3 regions of the Paenibacillus kribbensis genome follow, and region 1 is predicted to be linked to each of the others. Evidence: riboswitches for the same ligand, from Rfam matches in the RefSeq annotation. Region 1 holds a riboswitch; each other region holds the start of a gene.
What was found. A riboswitch is a leader RNA that binds a small molecule or an ion and turns the genes downstream of it on or off. The one in region 1 is predicted to bind glycine.

Region 1 (7,819 bases):
GCCGGGCGTCTCCAGCAAGCCCAGCGCCAGCGGGTTGGCGCTGACAACCATAAGCCCTTGGTGCGCATGGATCAGATCAGCCATCGGCTTCAAATGTTCCACGGCTCCGAAAAAGTTGGGACTTTGAACCAAAACAGCCGCCGTCTGTTCCGATACGGCCGCTGCCAATGCCTCTACATCCGTTACACCGTCCGAATAGCCAATCTCCACGATGTCCAAGCCTAGCCCGCGTGCATAGGCAGCCAATACCTGACGTGCCTCCGGGTGGACGGTTCGTGATACGATAAGCTGTTTACGGCGGGTGGCAGAGGCGGCCAGTGAGCCTGCCTCTGCCAGCGCAGTCGCTCCATCATACATGCTGGCATTGGCTACAGCCATGCCTGTTAATTCGCAAATATACGATTGAAATTCGAATATGGCTTGCAGCTCGCCCTGGCTTACCTCTGGCTGATAGGGAGTGTAGGCAGTGTAAAATTCCGAGCGCGAAGTGATGTGCTGAATGACGGACGGAATATGATGATCATAAATCCCTGCACCAAGAAAGCTGACATGTGTGTCTGTGTTGGCATTATGCCCTGCCAGCTCGGCCAGATGGCGGGTTAAGGCTCTTTCGTCCAGTCGAGAGGACATGGGCAGCTCGCCCTGATATCGGATTTCTGCTGGAATATCACTAAATAAATCGTCAATGGACGATACGCCGACCACACGCAGCATTTCGGTTTGGTCCTGTTCGGTCATGGGCAGATAGCGATGCTGCTTCATAGGTTCTGGCTCCTTTCAAAAAGCAAAATGTAAAGTCGTAAATTGGCTAATACATAATCGTGAACTGGAAAATCCAGAAGTCCATATCTCCTTGTTCGCTTTATAGAAATGAAAAGAGTCTAGGATCAGTGTGAACGTTTATAAAAAGGCGCTGCTACCACCTCGGCGCGCAGGCGTTTGCCACGGATCTCGACCTCCAGCGGTGTGGATAGCGTGCTAAAACGGCTGTCCACCAGGGCCAGACCCAGATTGCGCTTTAAGGTTGGCGACTGGGTTCCCGTTGTAACCTCACCGATTTGCTGTCCTTCCGCGAATACCGGGTAATGGGCGCGCGGGATACCGCGATCCAGCAATTCCAGTCCGATCAGCTTGCGGGGAATACCTTGCTCCTTCTGACGCTGCAGCGCTTCTCTGCCGATAAAATCTCCCTTGCCCAGCTTAACGAAAAAGCCCAAGCCAGCCTCAAGCGGTGAAATCGTGGCAGATAGCTCTTGTCCGTACAAGGGCAGCCGTGCCTCAAAGCGCAGCGTATCCCGGGCACCAAGCCCGGCGGGAATCAGACCATACGACTCACCTGCGCGAAGCAATCCTTCCCATACAGCGGCTGCTTCCGCTGCAGGTATATACATTTCAAAACCATCTTCACCTGTATATCCGGTGCGGGAGACGAGTGCTTTCACTCCGAACAGCTGCACGTTCTCACGGAATCGGAAGGAGGCCAGATTGGTTATATCCGTATCTGTCACGGCTGCCATAATACGCGCTGCTTCCGGGCCTTGCAACGCCAGCAATGCTATGGCATCCGACACATTTTCGAGATGAACGGATGCAGGCGCGTGGCGCATAAGCCAATCCCAATCCTTGTCGATGTTGGAGGCATTGACAACCAGCATGTAGCGCTCCGGTCCTTTGCAGTACACAAGCAGGTCATCCACCACACCACCATCGGGGTAACACAAGAGCGAGTACTGGGCCTGACCCGGTTCCAACTGGCTGACATCGTTCGTCGTTACTTGTTGCAGAAAAGCTTGGGCTTCTTTGCCTTCAACCAAAAACTCGCCCATATGCGATACATCGAATAATCCCGCATGTTGGCGGACGGCCTCATGCTCCTTTTGAATGCCGCTAAACTGCACAGGGAGCTCCCAACCTCCAAAGTCAATGCAACGGACTCCGGGCAGCGTCCCGTAAGAAGAATACAGCGGTGTTCTTCGCAAGTTAGTCATTTTTCCACTCCTATCCGGTGTGATCGGCTAAACAAAAAAGACAGGCTGAAAAAAACGTATAGACGGCGGTCCATACTCTTTTTTCAGCTCTGTCCTTGATACCTGAAAGTTACCCCGGTGTGCACCAGGTTTCCTCTTGGGTGATCCGCTCCATGGCGAATGCTCTCCAGAGATGCGTCCGGCAGAGGTCCTTTTGCCTGAGAGATTCACCTGCCGTGCAGGTTTACTCCTTCGGCGCTACCTTCGGGAATATTGTATGTTACCGATGGATACAGATAACAACATAATCCGATTCGCATGTACCTCTGTCTCACAAGCAGTAACAGCTATGCGAATCCTGGCAGTCTCTCCCTCCGCGTTCATCCGCGTTTGCAGTTGTCGGGGTATTTCCACAAGCATTGGCTATAACCCATTAATACGCAAATTCATTCAAAATGTCAATAAAAATGTCATGAAAATCAATCTAAAAAACATTTAATACATAAATAAGGATATGTAAGCGTTTGTTGTACCTTGTCGTATTTTGGTTTACAACGCTTTTTACAGTGATATGAAGTATTTTTGTTAGTATTATTGACATAGGTATTCTTGTTGTCATAATCTTAACCTGTCTAGTATAGGTGAGCAGAAGCAATTACATTCCCTTGGAAGTGAGGCGGAAGCAGGATGAGCGAAGTGAAACAGCAGCTTTGGTATACGGAGGAGCATGAATGGGTTGAGCGTATAGAGGATGGAAAGGTTCGAATCGGTATTACAGATTTTGCACAGCACCAACTGGGTGACATTGTTTTTGTGGAGTTGCCTGAGGAGGGAGCAGCAATTGAACAAGGAGCGGAGGTTGGTACCATTGAATCGGTGAAGACGGTATCCGATTTGTTTTCTCCGGTGACGGGAACCGTATTAAGGGTGAATGAAACGTTGGAAACTACGCCTGAGCTGGTTAACGAGTCTCCCTATGAAAAAGGCTGGATGATCGAGGTCGAGATCAGCAACGATGTGGAGGAAGCTCTGGGCAAGCTATTGTCTGCGGATGAGTACGAGAGATTGACTGCCGAAGGGTAATAATAAAGTCATATCGTGTCGAAAATTGAATAAGAGTGTCGTTTATTCGCTTGTGCTTGTATAAAATGGGGCTGTCCCAAAAGAGTTCTTTTCGGATAGGAATAAGCCAAAAATGACCTCATATTCCACGGTGAAGTGTCAAGTGGAGGATGAGGTCATTTTATATCAAATATTTTTCGTTTTGTTCATGCCGGTATCCGGCGTTTAAACTCTAGTCTGCGGATTGGCCATTTTAGCGCATATAGCCGCCCTTGCCGTCTGATCGGGCATAACCGTCTCTGAAGTTTTTCACAGAGGCCTCCAAACTTTCATAGCCTGCAAAGGAACCGCCACTTATGGTATATCCCATATCATCGAAGAAATCGCCGTAAGTAACGGCCTGTCCGGTGGCTCCTCCATGTTCTCGCTTGCTGACCCCGCCGTGACCAATCGAAAGCCCCTTAACTACGGCATGACCGCTCACAGTATAATATCCCTTCACTAAAGCGCTTTCGACCACCTGTCCATATTCCGAAACTTCTGCTTGTTCAGTAACAACGGCTTGATCCCCTACATGACCATGACCTGTTATTTTTGCAGAACCGTCCGCAATCGCATACCCGCTTAGGGTAGCGGATTCGCCGATCTGGGCGCTTCCACGCACCAGCGCATAGTCTGTAATCTTGGCTGAGCCGCTTACTCTTGCGGCACCGCGCACCACAGCAGAATCTTCAATGCGGACATTCCCGGTCACGGTTGCACTGTCAAGAACCTTGGCATTCTTAGCCACATAGACACTATCATCGACCCGAGCGCTGTCGGCTACGAAACCTCCGCCATTTCTGTGTACGTGCCCCCTGATGCCGGTACTTTCTTCAACCTTACGCATTTGCGGTTCAGCATTTTCCAAGGTGACTTGATAAGGATATTGCGGTTTGGATTCAAACGGAATATTTTTTTCGGAGAACTTTCTTTGCCAGCTTCCAATACCTATTTTAGTTTTTTGCATGCTTTCCAACGTAGGGGTTGCCGCCACGCTCAAATAAGCTTTTTCCCCGTTAAAGACTTCTTCCTGAACGGATTCCCCGTTACCGAAAGAACGGCTATACCGGCTTTTTCCATTCTTATTTTCAACGATAAGATATGCTTGCCAGCCAGCACCGTTTGCTTTAGCCAAGCCATCCAATTTGACTCGTACTGTGGTGGAGGAAGCGTTTGCAGGAATCTTTGCATCAAGCGGGATGATGTTGTAGCCGGTAGCCTGAGGGGCACGCTCAGAAGGAATGGTATAGACATTCTCACTTCCATCCACTTTAAGCATCATCGTATAATACTGCTGCCAATAAAGTTCTCCGTACCTGAGCATGTTCTCGACATTGCGCTTGTAGAGCTTCTGATTACTGAAATCAAAAGTAGCCATTCTGCTGGCAAAACGGCCAATCATCTCCTGCACCTTTACTTGAGGATTAATTCTTTGGATCACCTCATAGATGGACTCCGTTGGGTTTTCCGGTTTCCCGGATTGCAGCAGCTTTGCGACAAAACCCGATCCGTAACCAGGTAAGCCATCCGGATTTTCCTCAAGGTATTTCAGGAGCGGCCAGGCTTCGTAATATGCCCGCCCATTTACGGCGGTCAACGTGCTTGCGCGTAAATATAGAGCGGAAAAGTCGGTTGCTCCCTCCGTACCTGACTGTTGTTTATAAGCGTCACTGGACGTGTATTCCTCGCGGAACCAGTTGCCCACCGCTTCGCTCCAAGGGCCAAGGTAATCATTTCCTCTCCAGCTGTTGCTTCCTTGGGCAAATTGTACTACATGTCCAAATTCATGAGGGACTGGCAAACCTGGCTGCACTCTGGGACTCATGGCATCCGGAGCGCACATCAAGTATGGATACCCCTCTGAGTCAAGCCCGGCAAAAGCCCATCCCCCCTCGTAGAGATGAAGCCCGGTTCCCAGAATGACCACGTTGACCTTGTAATCTTTATTATCGCGTATCCACTCATGAGTCGAACGGGTAGGCGGTGTCATTTTAAGCTTATTTATGAATAAATCCCAGTTATCCTCCAAAATCTTTGCATTTCCCTCCAGGAAAGCCTTGGTTACTTTTTTAGATTCCCCGCCGTTGCCCCATAGGAACTGAAAATGCTCCGATTCGTATACATTGGCATTTGCTTTGGAAATCACTTCCGCATCATTATGAACACCGCGTACAGAGTAGGCTGCTTGTACCGCGTAGGCTGTTTCTACCGCGTAGGTTGCTTCTACCACATTTCGGCTCTCGCTAAGTGAATCGGCAACCATTTCTACTTCCGGCTCACTTTGAGCCGATACGCTCTGCGTATGCAGAGACAGCCCCCCGGTAAATGCCAGTGTCATGGCCAAGGCACTCACTCCTGCTGCCAGCGCACGCTCTTTTCTTGTTTTTCTTGTCACATGTTTCTTCTTCATTTTTTTCTCCTTTCTGTGTAACCCTCATTTTGTTTTGCAAATCCTTTTTCTGTTCATGGTCTTTATAAGCCATGCTCTTTGAGCGTTGTCAATGCACCCCCTTTCTCTTCATTTCAGGAAAAAAGAGTTCTCCTATTATTTTTATCGGTTGACAAAATGAAAAGTGAATACATTAATGTATGAATATACAATTTTATGGTTTGTATTTCCAAGCAGAAAAAAGAAGAAATTTCAATAGGGAGACTATAGAAATGGGACAATCAGATAAGCCCCATTTTTTGTTGTTTTTTGGGCAGGCGTAATTACGTGTGTTTTCTTCTATTAAGAGGCTTGTCTCCTTGTAAGAGTAGTACAAATGACGGTATGGATTTCCGGCTAATTTTTATGGTTACAGGCCATATTAAGAAGAATTATGTAGGGTATAATACCTTATTGTTAATTTAAATTTAAATGTTGTCATCAACGTTCATGACGAAAGTACGTTTTCATTTCGTTGATGAAGATAACGCTGTCATTTAGTATGAATCTTGAGAAAAGGTAGTGTTGCTATTACCAACAAGGAGGATATGAATATGAGCACAGTGGACGCAAAGTCCAATTCAAATGGAGGCGCTCGCGTCGCCGTACAGCGTTTTGGCCGTTTTCTCAGCGGTATGGTTATGCCCAATATGGGAGCTTTTATCGCGTGGGGGTTGATTACGGCACTTTTCATTCCGACCGGATGGTTCCCGAACGAGGGTTTTGCCCAACTGGTTGATCCGATGAAAAATTATTTGCTGCCGCTGCTGATTGGTTACACAGGTGGCACGATGATTCACGGACAGCGCGGAGGTGTGATCGGGGCCATTATGACGATGGGTGTCATTGTGGGAGCAGATATCCCGATGTTTCTGGGCGCGATGGTAGCAGGTCCGCTCGCTGCATGGGTATTGAAGAAGTTCGACAAGGCTATTGAAGGCAAAGTCAAATCAGGTTTTGAAATGCTGGTCAATAATTTCTCGGCCGGGATTATCGGTGCCATTCTAGCACTGCTTGCCCATGTGGCAATTGGCCCGTTTGTACAAATTATCAGTCAAGTGTTGTCAGCAGGGGTACAGTTCCTCGTGAACGCAGGGCTTTTGCCGCTCGTCAACCTCATTATTGAGCCCGGAAAAGTATTATTTCTAAACAACGCACTGAATCACGGAGTATTGAGTCCAATTGCGCTGGAGGAAGCTGCAAGAACAGGCAAATCCGTTTTGTTCATGCTTGAATCCAACCCTGGGCCGGGGCTTGGTATTTTGCTGGCATACTGTCTGTTCGGTAAAGGATCTGCGAAGTCGTCGGCTCCTGGTGCAGTAATCATTCATTTTTTCGGCGGGATTCATGAAATTTATTTCCCTTACATTTTGATGAAGCCGATTCTGATTCTTGCTGCTATAGCGGGGGGCGTTGTAGGAACCTTCTGCTTCATGTTGACAGGTGCCGGACTGGTTGCTGCTCCTTCACCGGGCAGTATCATCGCTTATTTCCTGATGACACCAAAAGGCGGATATTTGCCAATGCTGAGCGGTGTGATAGCTGGGGCGGTCGTATCCTTTGCTGTTGCTGCAGTACTACTCAAGACAGGTAAGCAAAAAGAAGAAGGGCTGGAGGAAGCTGCATCCCGCATGAAAGATATGAAAAATCAAAGCAAGGGTGCAAGCGCTAACGCCACTGTAATGGAAGATAACCGCGAATCTGATCGTGCTGCCGAGATTGCCGCAGATCGAACGCTGAAGGACAAATCAGAAGTTAACAAGATCGTCTTTTCCTGTGATGCAGGTATGGGTTCAAGCGCTATGGGCGCCTCGATTTTACGCAAAAAAATGAAGCAGGCGGGTGTGGACGTTACGGTAACGAACACGGCAATCAGTGAAATTCCACAGGACGCGGATATTGTTATTACGCAAAAAACGTTGACAGAACGGGCTAAAACGGTAGCTCCGAATGCCGAGCACATTTCCATTGACAATTTCCTGAAAAGCCCTGAGTACGAAGCGCTGGTGGAACGTCTGAAATCCGATTCTTAATTCCCGTAAAGTCAGGTCGTCTGTGTACAGTTTGTATTTCCTGCTGAAGGGATGAGAGCTTGGGAAGGAACGGTATGCGCTTATGAATATTACGAAACGACAATCTGACATCGTGGAATATCTTTTGGAGCAGTCCCAAGAGGTTACGGCCGGGGAAATTGCCGAGAAGATCAATGTCAGCACAAGGACAGTTCACCGTGAACTCGGCGCAGTCGAGCATTGGCTGGCGGCTCATGAGGTAAAGCTGGAGAAAAAATCAGGGATCGGTATCTATGTGGATGCCGACC
Region 2 (7,819 bases), 240 kb from region 1:
AATTTCATACAGCATCGCGTTTTGGAGCGCCAGTCCTTTTTCCTGCCGTTGTACGGCAAAATGAATATGATCAGTCAGCGTCAAATAAATATTGTCGCTTAATTCCGTATCCAGCACTTCCGTTGCATGCTTTACGATTTCATTCACGACCTCCAGATGAGATACGGGGATATCATTTAGTAGCTCTGTAAGTTTGGCTGTGAACTCGTTTTCATTTAACATGAAAATCTTATCTATTTTATCATCATCGACGTGGTCGCCAGCTACCTTTTTGAAGGAAATGCCTCTTCCCATCACGATGACCTCTTTGCCTTTATCATTTTTAGTCAACAGGACGTTGTTATTGAGCACCTTCTCAATAATCATTGAAGTTCCCCCTTCCATCCTTTACCAATAAAAAATGCCCAAGCACAATTCAACACTATTGTTAGCAATAGCACTCAATTGAACTCAGGCATTGCCCGCATCACCGGTCACAATCCTTCGATATAGTGCTATTGTAGCACAAAAAAAAGCGATTTCAACATATTTTATTCCCTTTCGACAAAAAATATTTTACATCAAGGTCGTTTTGCCTAATTTACAAGTAACGTTACCTATGTAGTTGTACGTTCAATCAGGCTGTATTCCAGCGAATGAAGCTCCATTTGGCGGCCGATTAACTGAGGCGATAGCATAAAAAAGGCATTTTGCGCCTGACCCATAATGGGATTTTGAACGGTTGTAATTCCCATCGTATGCGCTAGCTCAGTGTTATCAAACCCAATAATTGCCAGATCCTCAGGAACACTAAGCGACTGTCTGCGTGCTTCACAGAGAATGCCGACTGCCACATAATCGTTAGCACACAAAATAGCCTCTGGGAATTCATCCCGACGCTGCAGCAAATCACGAACGACCTGTTCGCCGTCACGGATATTATAGATGGAGGAATGATTCCAATGTTGCAAAATAGGGAGGTTATGCTCACTCATGATATGCTCATAGGCTCGTTGTCTGCTTTGGGTATTGATGCTGCTCGGGCGGCCAAAGGCATTGGCTATTCGAGTATAGCCTTTTTGGATCAGATGCTGTAGTGCCAGCATGTATCCTTCATATTGATCCATAGCGACCGAGCGAATAGCGGTATGCTCCATTCGTTGCCATGACACAATCGGGCCATATTTGCAGTAGGTGCTTAACAAATCGGTATCATTCACGCAGGAAATGATGACCAGCGCATCGATTCTTTTTCTTTTTAAATCCTCAAAAGCCTGAAGCTCTTTCTTTTTATCTTCTCCGGAAGTATAAATAATGGTCTGAAAACTGTACTGGCCCGCAATTTCTACAAAGCTGTCCAGAAAGGCCAGAACAATCTCATTAATGGTTGAAGTAATAATTCCAATTTGTAGTGTTTGACCCTTGGATAAGGAAATCGCATTCCGATTGGGGACGTAATCCATCTCTTGCATGATTTTTAAGATTTTTGTTCTGGTTTCGTGACTGACATGAGGTGACTGATTTAACACTCTGGATACTGTAGCTTTGGAAAAGCCCGCCAGTTTGGCAATTTGATCAAGATTCGACATGATGCTTCTCCTCACATAAGAAAAAATATTTGACATGAAACGCGTTACAAAGATTAGTATGCTAATGAGGGCATTACGTCCATTTTAAAGCATCTTTAAGTGTATTTCAAAAAGAATGGTCCTCATTATACGGTTGTTCTTGCAAAATCGAAAGCGGAGCCTTTAGGAAACGGGGGATTTGCAAAATGGCGATTCAAGTTGCTTATTTGGGATTTGGTAAAAGTACAACCCGGTATCATCTACCCTATGTCCGACTCAGGGACACCTTTCAAGTATCGAGAGTGTATACACGCCAGGTGCGGGAGGAGATGAAGACAGCCTACCCGGATATACTGTTTTCGGATCAAATCATGGATGTTCTCAATGACCCGGAAATATCACTTGTCGTCGTATGTACACCATCTGCCACACATTATGAATACGCCAAATTGGCATTATCCCACGGCAAGCATGTGCTGGTGGAAAAGCCTTTTTGTGAAAGTCTTGAACAGGCGCGTGAACTGATCGAATTGGCCAAGGAAAAGAACCTGATTGTCATGCCTTATCAAAATCGCAGATTTGACAGCGATTATCTGGCTTTCAAGGAAGCGCTCTATTCCGATAAATTGGGAGATATTGTGGAGATTGAATCCCACTACGATTATTTCCGTCCTGATGCCAGTGTGCCTGGCGGCAATCCAGTCAATGGAATGTTCTACGGACTCGGCGTACATACGCTGGACAGACTCATTGCCTTATTTGGCAGGCCGGAGCAGATCGGATATGACATCAAGTCTGTTCGCGCTGCTCAAGGTGCCGACGATTATAGTGAAACCATTTTGTATTATCCAGATAAAAAAGTAATTGTTAAAACCTCTCTTGTTGTGTGTCTGCCATATCCGCAGTTCACCATACATGGTACGAAAGGCAGCTTTGTCAAATGGGGAGACGACCAGCAGGAAGCCTGGCTGAAAGCAGGTAAAACCCCGGATGCCGAGGGTTTTGGTCTGGACGATCCAGCCTCCTACGGCAAGCTTAAATACGTACCTTCTGGCAGCAGTGAAGCTGTTGAAGAATTACTCCCTACGCCGACAGGAGATTACGGACGACTGTACGACTCTCTGTATGAGTCTATCGTGCACGGTACACCCAAGCTGGTTCCGGACGAGGATATTTTGCTTACAATAGAGATTTTGGAAAGCGGCTTTAAGCAGCCTTCCCCGTCCATCGTTGATTTCCGGCGATAGACCTACCATCAGGAAAGGAAGTTACAACCTATGAAGCTTGGTATGATTGGAACTGGCTGGATCAGCCAGGAGTGGGTTAAAGCCGTAAAAGAAGCTGGAGAATGGGAGATTACAGCCCTGTTTGTCCGTAATCGGGACAAGGGTGAAGCGTTTGCAGCAGCATGCCAGCTCGATAATATTACGTTGTATGACAGTCTGGAAGAGATGGCTAAATCCGATATTGATGCCATTTATATCGCTACACCTAATTCCTTGCATATATCGCAGGCCCGTCTGTTTCTGGAGCATGGCAAGCATGCGATTGTTGAAAAACCAATCAGTCTGACCGAGCAAGAATTGCGGGATGCGTACGAACTGGCTGACCAGAATGGCTGTTACTTGCTGGAAGCTGTCCGTCATATTCATGAGCCAAACTTTTTGCGGCTGAAGGACAACGTGAAGCGTGTGGGCAGCATCCAGGGAGGCTCCTTGTATTCCATGCAATTTTCCTCCCGGTACGATCAATTGCTGTCAGGAGATGTTCCCAATATCTTTTCCCTGTCTTACGGCGGGGGAGCGTTGATGGATTTGGGGGTTTATTCCCTCTATTTTGCCATTGATTTGCTCGGAGCGCCGACATCAGGTGTGTACCGTGCCAAAAAGCATGAGAACGGTGTGGATTTAGGCGGTCCGATCCTATTGTCGTATCCTGATTTTACACTGGTGATTCAACTGGGGAAAAATGCGGTGACCACCAACCGTGTGGAAATCTACGGCGATCAGGCGACTCTCATCTCCAGCGGTGTTTCCGGTATTACGGAGGTGTCTGTACTGGACGTTCGCACCAAGGTAACGGATACGGTAAGCACCCCGGAAACTCATCATTTCATGTTTCACGAGGCGCGGGAATTTTACCGGATCATCACCGAACAGGATCAGGTTCGTTATGACGAGTTAAAGTCATTGAGTATCGAGGTTCAGAAAATCAGCAATGAGCTGCGTCATCAAAATGGTATTTATTTCGAGGATGAGCAGAAATAGCGTAAAAGAAGTTTGAATATAACAAGAAGAGAGGTTTTTAGACGATGACGAAGATGCTAAAAGGCTTTCCGAAAAACTTCCTGTGGGGCGGGGCAACTGCGGCCAACCAATTGGAAGGAGCTTTTGACGTAGATGGAAAGGGATTGTCTAGTGCAGATATGATTGCCTATGTCCCCAAAGCAGAACGCAAGAACGATCATGCTATCGAGATTTCGTCCGAACGTCTGGAAGACATCCTGGCAGGTAAAGTAAATGCCCGTTTTCCAAAGCGTGAAGGGGTGGACTTCTACCACCACTATAAAGAAGATATCGCCTTGTTTGCAGAAATGGGCTTCAAGGTATTTCGCATGTCCATCCACTGGTCGCGGATTTTCCCGAATGGTTATGATGCCGAGCCGAATGAAGCAGGATTGCAATTCTACGACAATGTATTTGATGAGCTGCGCAAGTATGGTATTGAGCCCTTGGTGACATTGTCACATTATGAAACACCGCTAGGTCTGACTCAGAAATATAATGGCTGGCTGGGACGCGAAGTCATACAGCATTACGTGAATTATGCCGAAACGGTATTTACACGCTATAAGGATAAAGTAAAATACTGGCTGACCTTTAATGAAATCAATGTAATGACCATGAGTCCGTTCACAGGCGGCGGTGTGGTGATTGACCGTGTAGAAAACAAACAGCAAGCGATATATCAAGCATTGCATCATCAATTTGTAGCAAGCGCACTGGCGACCAAACGGGGACATGAGATCATCCCGGGCGCTCAAATCGGCTGTATGCTAGCCCGTATAGAAAGCTATCCACATACGTGTAACCCGGAGGATATACTGAAAGCCCAGCATGAAAATCAGATGAACCTGTTCTTTACGGACGTACATGCCCGTGGGGAATATTCCAACTACATGAACCGTTATTTTGAAGAAAATAATATTGTTCTGCAAACAGAACCCGGCGATGCGGAAATTTTGAAAAATAACACGGTCGATTTTATCTCCTTCAGCTACTACATGACTTTGACCGTATCTGCGGGCCCGGAAGGCGAGAAAGCAGCAGGCAACCTGATTGGCGGCGTGAAAAATCCGTATCTGCAGTCCTCCGACTGGGGATGGCAAATCGATCCGATCGGCCTGCGTGTTACGCTGAATACGTTTTATGACCGCTATCAAAAGCCGCTGTTCATCGTGGAAAATGGCTTGGGTGCGTATGATAAGGTGGAAGAAGACGGTTCTGTACATGACACCTATCGCATTGATTACTTGCGTCAGCATATTGCCCAAATGAAGGAAGCGATTGCCGACGGTGTGGATCTGATCGGTTACACGAGCTGGGGGCCTATCGACCTTGTAAGTATGTCTACTTCTGAAATGTCCAAGCGCTACGGATTTATTTATGTCGACCTGGATGATGACGGTAACGGAACACTCAAACGTTCCAAAAAAGACTCCTTTAACTGGTACAAAAATGTAATTGCAACGAATGGTGAAGAGCTGTAATTTTATGTAACTTCATATCGTCTTCGACGGACACGACAGAGAACATCGTAAGGATGCACTCTGCTGTGCCCGTTTTTTTGTGCAGACAGATGACTGCATCTCAGAGGGCTTCACAAATTTTTCACTTGTAATAAACTGAAAGCTTTCTGTATAATAAAAAACAATTTCATATGTCTGGTTGATGTTTGCGGGAGATGGAACGAAGGTTCCGACCGAAGGGGCAAAACTCTCAGGTGCTTGGCTGATTACAGCAAGCGGGACCGTAAACGGACAGAACTCTGGAGAGACCCTTAATTGGGCGCCGAAGGTGCACGGCAGAGAACATCTGCTTAAACTCTCAGGCAAAAGGACAGAGACGCGAATAACCTGTGACAGGGGATGCCCTATTTTTTTATAAGTTATGTAGAGGCAGCAACCTGCGCAAAAGGGTTGTATTTTTTCGTGCCTTTAACCTCTCCAGGAGTCGAATCAGCTGATTTGACTCTTTTTTGTTTTTTAATATGCTTGAGGAGCGGGTTGAAATGAATTTGGTACATGTGTTAGAAACGATTAGCAGTTGGATATGGGGAGCGCCGCTTATCATTCTCGTGATGGGAACGGGATTGTGGCTGACCATACGTTTAAAAATGCTGCAGGTATTTCGCCTGCCTTTGGCGATCAAGCTGATTGGCAAGGCCCCAAATGAAGGCAGCGGAGATGTAAGCAGCTTTGCGGCCCTGAGCACGGCGTTGGCGGCTACAGTTGGCACAGGAAGTATTGTCGGTGTAGCGACGGCGATTAAGCTGGGCGGGCCAGGTGCCTTGTTCTGGATGGTCGTGGCTGCCTTTTTCGGGATGGCTACGAAATATGCGGAAGGTGTGCTGGCGGTAAAATACCGGGTGAAGGATCGGAATGGACAATTTTCCGGTGGCCCGATGTATTATATTGAAAATGGTCTGGGACGCCGCTTTAAACCGCTGGCCATGCTGTTTGCCTTCTCGGGCATGCTGGTGGCGCTGTTCGGCATTGGAACGTTCCCGCAGGTCAAGGCCATTGTGTCTTCGACCGAAAATAGCTTTGGCGTTCCGCCGATTGTAACGGCGTTGATTATTGCTACCCTTACAGCACTGGTTACCATTGGAGGACTCAAAAGCATTGCCAAGGTATCGACCAAGGTCGTTCCTTTTAAAACAGGCTTATACGTACTGATTTGTATCATCGTACTGATTCGGTTTGCGGACCAGCTTCCCGCCGCAATCGCACTTGTGCTGCACTCCGCGTTTTCGACTACGTCTGCGACGGGCGGCTTTGCCGGGGCTACCATTATGCTGGCGATGCGCAGCGGGGTAGCCAGAGGTATTTTTGCCAATGAGGCCGGTCTGGGAAGCGCACCAATTGCAGCCGCAGCCGCCAAAACGAAATGGCCTGCGGAGCAAGGGCTGATTTCCATGACAGGTGTGTTTATTGACACGATGGTTATTTGTCTAATGACCGGGCTGACGCTGTTGGTAAGCGGTGTGTGGAGCGGACCTACTGATGCGGGCCTGATGACTCAGCAAGCATTTTCCAGCGCGTTCCCGCTTGGGGCAGAGCTGCTCACGATCATTCTGATTATGTTCGCATTCACGACTATGCTCGGCTGGAACTACTACGGGGAACGCTGTGTTGAATATTTGCTTGGCGTCAAGTGGATTAAGCCATACCGATATCTGTTCATTGCACTGGTTGCCGGAGGCGCGTTCATCAAGCTGGATGCCATCTGGCTGCTGGCAGATATCTTTAACGCAATGATGGCCTTTCCCAACCTGATTGCACTGCTCGGCTTGTCAGGCATCGTAGTTGCAGAAACCCGAACCTATATGGATTCCTTGTATTCTAATAAGCAAAAGGGGATTCTTGCAGGTGCCAGTGTAAGCGCAGCGATCCAGGTAGAAGAAAAAGGACAGACAGTCAATTCATAAAAATGGAAAGTCATAACATTCAAAAGGGAGTGTCTTCAGCCATCACAGGCTTGGAGGACACTCCCTTTTTGAATGTTACAGTGATGTACGCAAAAGAGCCAACTGCTCATCATTAATGCCGTAGTCAGCCAGTGGGTTCTAAATCGTCAACGCTGAGCAATATTCTGGAAAAATCTAATGATGAATTCGAAAAACGATTTTTCTATATCGGTGTGCAGCTCCCCGGCAGGATAGGACAGATAGATGGTGCGCATACATCGAGGCTCCCTGATTTGAAGCAGCTTGATGTCTTCGGTTACGACATTCTTCCACAGGATAGAAGGAATAAAGGAGATGCCAAGTCCTGTTTGAATCAGCCCTCTTACCGTAGCCGGATCATCACTTTCAAAGACGATGTTCGGTTCAAAAGGGGTGTGGGCAAAAAAGCGGTCCGTTGTTTTCCTAAGCGAATGACCAGGTGTAAGGCTGATAAACTTCTCATGCTCTAGATCTTTCAGGAATACGGTGTCCTGAGCGCTCAGAGGGTGAGATTTTGGTACGCCAAGCAAAATTTCCTCCTCCAA
Region 3 (7,819 bases), 2.1 Mb from region 1:
ACGACTGTCATTGCAGCATCTGCCGATGCTGCCCGGAGCCAAGCATGTACGTGAGCGATTTGCGGCACAGGTATTCAAAGCCCGAGAAGATTCGGCCCAATATGCAGATATTGTGACAGGTGTTACGGTCCGGCTCAAGGAGCCGGAAGCGGTGCTAAATCGCTGGAGAGAAACGGTGGCAGAGCTGTTAATGTAAAAAGGAAACAGGTTGAGCTTGTTGGTACAGGAGATTGGAGCGCGAGGGAAAGCTTGTTTCTTTTGAAGGAAGAACAGGAGGAATGAATATGTCTCGTTTTGACAAGGTAGACCAGCTATTACAACAATTTGTAGCGAATGGGCCGGCAGGGTGTGGCTGTGCCATTGCACAAAATGGTCAAGTGTTGTATGAAGGGTATCACGGATATGCTGATCTGAAGGCTCGAAAACCAATCACTGAGGATACAGTGTATCGCTTGTTTTCCATGACAAAGGTTGTTGTATGTGCGGCTGCACTTATGCTGTACGAACGTGGGCAATTTTTGTTGAATGAGCCTTTATATGAATATTTACCCGAATATCGTGATGCGGATGTATTCAAAACCGCACCCAACGGATACACCTATGTGGATAAGGCGGAAAACCCCATTTTAATTAAGCATATATTTAATATGAGTGCGGGCCTTCCTTACGCTTCCGAGTCTTCAGATACAGGAAAAGCGATGCAGAAGGTCATTACAGCATTAAAGGAAAAGCAGGGGAAATATGACTTGCGCACAGAAATTAAAGCGCTTTCTGAGGTTCCACTTGCCTTTGAACCGGGAACACGATGGCTATACGGATATGGACATGATCTTGTTGCAGGTCTTATTGAAGTGATTTCAGGTAAATCATTAGGGCAATTTCTAAAGGATGAAATATTTGATCCGCTTGGCATGAACAATACAGGCTACCGTTATCGTGGAGATATTGCATCACGCATGGCCTCCGTTTATCAACGGACAGACACCGGGAAACTTGAAAAAATAGAGGGTTTTTTGGATGAATATCATCAGCCAGACGCTATATATGAAAGTGGAGGCGCAGGTCTGTATTCGACAGTCAAAGAGTACCTCACATTTTCACAAATGCTGTCGAATGGCGGCATGGTAGACGGTGTGAGGCTATTGGGGAGAAAAACGATTGATTTAATGCGCACAAATCATCTGAATACAGACCAATTATCCGATTTTACGAATTCATATCATACAGGTTATGGTTACGGACTGGGCGTACGCACACTAATGGATAAAGCGGCCGGGCATGCAAACAGCTCTATTGGAGAATTTGGCTGGTCGGGAGCAGCGGGCACTTGGGTTTCTATAGATCCGAGCGAGCAGTTCTCGGTCGTTTATATGCATCAGCTTCATCCCAATATGGAGGAATACCACCATTTGAGAGTTCGTGCAGCAGCCTACAGCTGTTTGTAAAAGATACTTAACGGTTTGACCTTTGTCAGTGCCAATTCTAGTTAATAAGGACCAAATTTTCTTTAAAGCCTAAACTATTCTTTTCCATATGTCGACATTAAACGTAGGTATAAGGATTTTGCGGAATCCTTCATTTTAAGTTTTGAAATGGGAGGGAATTAGATTTTGAAGAATAGGTGGTCTGGTTTTCTGGCGTTGGTCATCCTGATCTCAAGTTTTACATCATATGCAGGGTTTGCACACGCGGCTGATCTGGTGCTTTCCAAGATTGTCCTTTCCTCTAACGAGGTAACTGTGCAACAGGGAGATACGGCCGCATTGACGGCTACGGCTATTTATACGGATGGGACGACTTCCAATGTAACCGTAAGCACGGATTGGAAAAGTGATAATACAGCTATTGCTACAGTATATAACGGCACAGTTTCAGGCAAGGGCGAAGGGGAAGCGACTGTGGTTGCGACCTATAAAGATAAGATACAGTCGGTGCAGGTACATGTAACGAAAAAGGTTAAGGCACTGACATCCAGTGCACAAAGCCTGAGCCTGCGTTCAAATGGCACAGGGCAGATTGATCTGACAGCGACTTACAGTGATAATACAACAGCTCAGGTTTCGGGTGATGCTACCTGGACCTCGGATAATCAGAAGGTAGCAACCGTAGTTAACGGATTGGTTACTGCTCAGGGAGCAGGCACAGCCAACATTAAGGCCGTATATGGTCAACAGACCGTAACGATTGCCGTGCAGGTGGAACAGGTTAAGCGTTTGGATGTCAGTCCATCAGAGGTTTCCCTTTTGTTGAAGGATACGGAGAAGGTTAAGCTGACAGCGACGTTTCCGGATGGAACGGTTCAGGACGTTACAGAGTCTGCCGAGTGGAGCTCCAGTAATGCAGCCGTGGCAGATGTGCTGAAAGGGGCTATTACCGGCTACAGCGCGGGCAAGGCGACGATTACAGGTAAATATGGTACCATGACCGCTACCATTTCGGTGGATGTGGACCAAACGAATAAGCTGAAAGCCAGCGAATCCGATATTTTCCTCCGTTTGGATGAATCCAAGAAAATTCAGGTTTCTGCTGTTTACCCGGACGGGACGGTAACAGATATCACAGATAAAGCTACCTGGACATCAAGCGACGAGAAAATCGCGACGGTGAATAAAGGAACGATTATGGCCATTGGAGCCGGTTCAGCTACAGTGAGCGCCAAATATGGTGATAAGACCGTTTCCATCAAGACAGACGTCGAAACTTCCAGATATCTGGATTTGAGTGAGGACAAGCTGAGTCTGAATGCCAAGGAATCCAAAAAGCTCAAGCTGACCGCTACGTACGTAACAGGCGCGGAAGAGGATGTTACAAGCAAAGCAGAGTGGAAGTCCAGCAATGAGGATATTGCATTTGTCAGCAAGGGTGAAGTAACGGGCTATAAAACGGGTGAGGCCACGATCACGGCGTCTTATGGCGGTAAAACAGTCACAGCGACAGTATCCGTGAATGTGCCTGGTGATTTGGCTTTGTCCTCCAAAACAGCAACAATTGATATTAATGAGGACTATACGGCAACGTTGACCGCTACTTATGCCGATGGGCGTAAGGAAGATGTGACACAAGATGCGGAATGGACTTCAAGTGCGGAAGACATTGCTTCCGTATCCAAAGGAACGATTACAGGGAAATCATCCGGTAAAGCGGTTATTACAGCAACCTACAATGGCAAAAAACTGACGATCAACGTACAAGTGGGCTTGGTAGACCGGTTGGAAACCGACTCACGTGTAATTGCGCTCGGTGCCCAGGAAACGAAGCAGCTGAAGGTAACAGGCGTCAAAAGTGGCGGTACAAAAACAGATGTAACCAAGGATGCCACTTGGACTACCAGCAATGTGAAGGTGGTCGAGGTTAGCGAGGGCTTGATCAAAGCGAATGGCAGCGGCAAGGCAACCGTTACAGCTTCCTATGGTAAGCAAACCATTACGTTTACAGTGGAAGTGGACGTAGCACAAAGGATTGAAGCAGATGCGGTCTCGTTATCACTCAAATCCGGTGATCAAAAAACCATCGCGATTGTTGTTAAATCCAGTGATGGCAAAGAAAAGGATGTTACAACTCAAGCTGAATGGAAAACATCCAATTACAAAGTAGCTACAGTTAAAAAAGGCCAGGTTACCGCGGTCAGCTATGGTAAAGCTAACATTCAGGCGAAGTTCGGCGGAAAGGTGATCAGCGTACCTGTGGATGTAGATACACTTAAATATTTGCAAACGGACGAAGTCGCCTTGAATTTGAAGGCTGGGCAGCTAGCTAAAGTGACAGCTACAGCCACGTACAAGGATGAGTCGGAAAAGGATGTCTCCAAACCGGCTGTCTGGTCCTCGTCCAGAATTATTGTCGCCACCGTCAAAGACGGCAATATTAAGGCACAGGGCAAGGGGAAGGCCGTGATCACGGTCAAATATGCAGGCAAAATGACGAAGGTACAGGTGACCGTTCAGTAAGAACAAAGGGGTGTCCCAAAAGCCATGAAAATGGCTGTGGGACGCCCCTTTGCTTTGGTAAAATGGAAGTGTCGAGCAATCATTTTACCTTGAAAACTACGACTTGTTCTTCTTGGTCGATGCGTTGCGTGTAAGCGACTCGGTCAAACGCTTGCCGGTTGGCGTCTGGGCCAAGCCGCCTTTGGCGGTCTCACGGTGCTTTGAAGGCATGGCGCTGCCGACCTCAAGCATCACGTCAATGACTTCGTCAGACGGGATGGCGCTGCGCACCCCTGCCAAGGCCATGTCCGCTGCGGCAAGCGCGGTGACAGCTCCCAGCCCGTTGCGCACGATGCACGGAATCTCCACGAGTCCGGCGACGGGGTCGCAAATCAGGCCGAGCGTGTTCTTAAGTGCGAGACCTACGGCGTGAAGGGCCTGTTCAGGCGTGCCGCCGCGCAGCTCGACCATAGCGCCGGCGGCCATTCCGATGGCTGAGCCAATCTCAGCCTGGCAGCCTCCCTCCGCGCCGGAAATGAAGGAGTTGTTGGCGATCACGTAGCCGATGGCTCCAGCGGCGAACAGGCCGTGCACCATATGCTTATCATCCCAGCCGAATCGCTCCTGTGCACTGATAAACACACCGGGGATGACTCCGCATGAGCCAGCAGTGGGCGTGGCGACAATGCGACCCATAGACGCATTAACCTCCGATACGGACAGGGCATACGCCATGGCGAGCGCTGAGGCATCGCCGGAGCAGGTTTCGCCTGCCCGCAAATATTCGGCCAGACGCTTGCCGTCGCCGCCCGTCAATCCGCTGCGGGATACAGTGTCTTGCGTCTGACCGCGATGAACGGCTTCCTTCATCACTTGATAATAATCAGACATTTGGCGGAAGATTTCTTCCTCAGGAGTGTTCGTCTCCTGTGCCTGCTCTTGAATCATCAGACGGCCAATCGTGGTGGATTCCTCAGCACATAAAGCACTGATTTCATGCAAATGGGTAAATCGCATCAGATTCAGCTCCTTTTTTCAAATGAATCATTTTAATCTCGTACATATGTGGTAAGGACCGCAGCTTCGCGATTAATTCAGGCGTAGCAGGACTGTCCATTTCGATGGCAGTAAGTGCTTCACCATCCCGGCCTTTGCGATCCACGTGCATATAGGCAATGTTAATATCAGCCGCGCCGAGCGCCGAAGTCACCGCGCCTAATGTACCGGGCTTATCCGAGTGAAGAAGCACCAGCGTAGGCAGCTCTCCGGTCAGATTGACCCGGAATTCGTTGAGCTGTTGGACATGGATGCTTCCACCGCCGATGGAAGAGCCCAGCAGCGTGCGCTGATCCCCGCCCTTCCACAGCTCGAAGCGGACTGTGTTAGGGTGGGGAGCGGGTAGTCCGCTAAAGGCGAATTCCACCGCCATTCCGGCTTGCTCTGCCCATTGCTCGGCATCGGGAATGCGGCTGTCGTCCGTATCATAATTGAGCAGCCCTGCGATGAGCGCCAGATCTGTGCCATGTCCTTTGTACGTATCGGCAAAAGAGCCGTACAGTGTCATGCGGGCACGGTCAGGCTGTGCGCCGAGCCAGTGCCGGGCAACGCGTGCGAGCCGCACCGCGCCTGCGGTATGTGAGCTGGAAGGTCCGGTCATGGCCGGGCCGATAATGGAAAATACATCTTTGAAACGCATGGTGTGGCCCCCTGTATGTTTTTGTACCATAATATATGGTATTGCCGCGTCTTTGCGCGTATATGACGGTTCCCAATGGTGACGCGCGATGTGAGCACAAAAAAGGACAGGATAAGGAAGTTTCCCTTATCTCTGTCCTCGTTACCTGAGAGTTTCGTGCGGTGTCATTACCGCCTTACCCCTTGGGTGGCTTGCGCTCTCTCCAGAGTTGCGTCAGATGACGATACATGGACCTGAGAGATTATCCGTCAGCCGGGTGCTGGCGTCTTGCTCCTTCGGTGCCTCCAGGCTATAGGCTTCCTGGACGGACTCTCCCGTCATCTTCATTCGCGTATACCGTTCTACAACTATTTCTTAGAGTAATATATGCCGTGTCCGCTGTCAATCACGGAGGATAATTTTCACATAAACTAACGCATTCCCCGTAGAAAAAATTAAATTTTACATAATTATGGATGAAAACAGGAAGGAATTAGAAGGTTGATAGCTAATCTGATAGAGGACAATACCATTTATGGATAATAGGAGGGATATTAACGTATGGCAAAAGGCTTGCGCTTCACAGGTTCACGCTTGAAAGGAATGCTGCATCTAGCAGCGATTGTATCACTGCTGATCGGAATTTTCGTTTCATTCGGTCAAGTTAGTGCCGAGGGAGCATTAACGGTGGGAGAAGCACTCCAGCGTCAAAGCAGCGGGGGTACGGTGACGGTAGAGGGCTACGTCGTTGGACACGCGACCGGATCAAAAACGGCTAACTTTTCCAGCCCGTTTGCGAATGATTTTAACGTATTGATTGCTGATCAAGCCAATGAACGCAATACGTCTAATCTATTGGATGTACAGCTTACATCAGCGTACAGAGGGCAATTTGGACTTTCAGGCCACCCTGAGCTGATCGGCAGCAAAATCCGCGTGACGGGTACGCTTGGCGCCTACAACAATTTTGGCGGAGTGAAAAGCCCAAGCGCTGTGGAACTGGTGAGCGGAAGCGAGCCGGGAAACCCTGGTGAACCGGGCGAGCCTGATCCTGGCACTCCGGGTCAACCGGGTACTACATTGCCGGATGGAAAAGGCAAAAAGGTGCTGTTCGATAATACGCACGCACAGACAGCTGGAGCTGCGGATTGGGTCATTGATGGCGCCTTCTCCGATTTTGCAGGCGGGCTGCGCAAGGCAGGCTTTACGGTGGACCAATTGAATCGCAGCATTCCTTTTACCTATGGAGAGCAGGCCATAACGTATGACAAGCTTCGCCCATATGATGTGTTCATCATCGGTGAAGCCAATGTTGCCTTTAAGGCATCCGAGCAGGCTGCTTTGCTGCAATATGTGAAGAACGGAGGCAGCGTATTCTTCATCTCTGATCACTATAACGCAGACCGCAACAAAAACCGTTGGGATTCTTCCGAGGTTATGAACGGCTACCGTCGCGGGGCCTATTCCAACCCGGCTAAAGGCATGACGGCAGAAGAAGCTGCATCACCAGCAATGCAGGGATTAACCAGCTCCGACTGGCTGGCGACGAACTTTGGCGTTCGTTTCCGTTACAATGCGCTTGGTGACGTGAACGCTTCCGACATTGTAGCCGCAGATCAGTCTTTTGGTATAACCAAGGGTGTACGCTCAATTGCGATGCATGCCGGATCTACGCTGGCTATTATTGACCCCACCAAGGCTAAAGGGATTGCTTATATCCCCACAGGCACGAAAAAATGGGGCAATGCTGTAGACCAGGGTGTCTATAACGGCGGAGGCCGTGCTGAAGGACCTTTTGCCGCTATCTCCAAGGTAGGGCAGGGCAAGGCGGCATTCATCGGGGATTCTTCGCCTGTCGAGGACGCCACGCCGAAATATGTGCGTGAGGAAAACGGACAGTCGAAGAAGACGTATGATGGTTTCAAGGAAGTGGACGATGCGACCTTCCTGGTGCAAACCGTCCAATGGCTTGCATGGAAGCAGGACTACACGAAGCTGTCCGATGTGGCAGGTCTGACACTGGACCAGCCGACGAAGCTTCTGCCGTTCGAGGAGCCTGCGGCTTCTACAGAACCGCAGCCTGAGCCTTGGTCTGCTCCGGCAGCAGGCTACAAATGGTATGATCCAAGAACGTACAAGCCCGGCTCCTATGGAGCGGCTTCATAACCAGCGAAGAGCACGCGAGGCTCTAGCTAATCCAAGCCAACCGCTTGATCCC

Region 2: it holds a riboswitch for glycine, as region 1 does, so the genes downstream of both, B4V02_RS05765 (alanine/glycine:cation symporter family protein) here and gcvT (glycine cleavage system aminomethyltransferase GcvT) in region 1, are expected to answer to the same signal.
Region 3: it holds a riboswitch for glycine, as region 1 does, so the genes downstream of both, sdaAB (L-serine ammonia-lyase, iron-sulfur-dependent subunit beta) here and gcvT (glycine cleavage system aminomethyltransferase GcvT) in region 1, are expected to answer to the same signal.

Annotation. Positions count from the first base shown of each region.
Region 1 covers NZ_CP020028.1:1,488,926-1,496,744, forward strand. The annotation lists gene gcvPA (aminomethyl-transferring glycine dehydrogenase subunit GcvPA) at 1-762, opposite strand, end outside; gene gcvT (glycine cleavage system aminomethyltransferase GcvT) at 888-1,988, opposite strand; glycine riboswitch at 2,068-2,163, opposite strand; glycine riboswitch at 2,164-2,351, opposite strand; gene gcvH (glycine cleavage system protein GcvH) at 2,655-3,050, shown strand; gene B4V02_RS06700 (DUF6055 domain-containing protein) at 3,283-5,481, opposite strand; gene B4V02_RS06705 (PTS mannitol transporter subunit IIBC) at 6,054-7,532, shown strand; gene B4V02_RS06710 (BglG family transcription antiterminator) at 7,615-7,819, shown strand, end outside.
Region 2 covers NZ_CP020028.1:1,246,834-1,254,652, forward strand. The annotation lists gene licT (BglG family transcription antiterminator LicT) at 1-366, opposite strand, end outside; gene B4V02_RS05745 (LacI family DNA-binding transcriptional regulator) at 597-1,568, opposite strand; gene B4V02_RS05750 (oxidoreductase) at 1,754-2,794, shown strand; gene B4V02_RS05755 (Gfo/Idh/MocA family protein) at 2,825-3,814, shown strand; gene B4V02_RS05760 (glycoside hydrolase family 1 protein) at 3,859-5,316, shown strand; glycine riboswitch at 5,585-5,679, shown strand; gene B4V02_RS05765 (alanine/glycine:cation symporter family protein) at 5,838-7,256, shown strand; gene B4V02_RS05770 (LysR family transcriptional regulator) at 7,403-7,819, opposite strand, start outside.
Region 3 covers NZ_CP020028.1:5,172,726-5,180,544, reverse strand. The annotation lists gene B4V02_RS23060 (hypothetical protein) at 1-196, shown strand, start outside; gene B4V02_RS23055 (serine hydrolase domain-containing protein) at 285-1,445, shown strand; gene B4V02_RS23050 (Ig-like domain-containing protein) at 1,611-3,947, shown strand; gene sdaAA (L-serine ammonia-lyase, iron-sulfur-dependent, subunit alpha) at 4,044-4,943, opposite strand; gene sdaAB (L-serine ammonia-lyase, iron-sulfur-dependent subunit beta) at 4,921-5,622, opposite strand; glycine riboswitch at 5,834-5,949, opposite strand; gene B4V02_RS26855 (DUF6359 domain-containing protein) at 6,163-7,767, shown strand.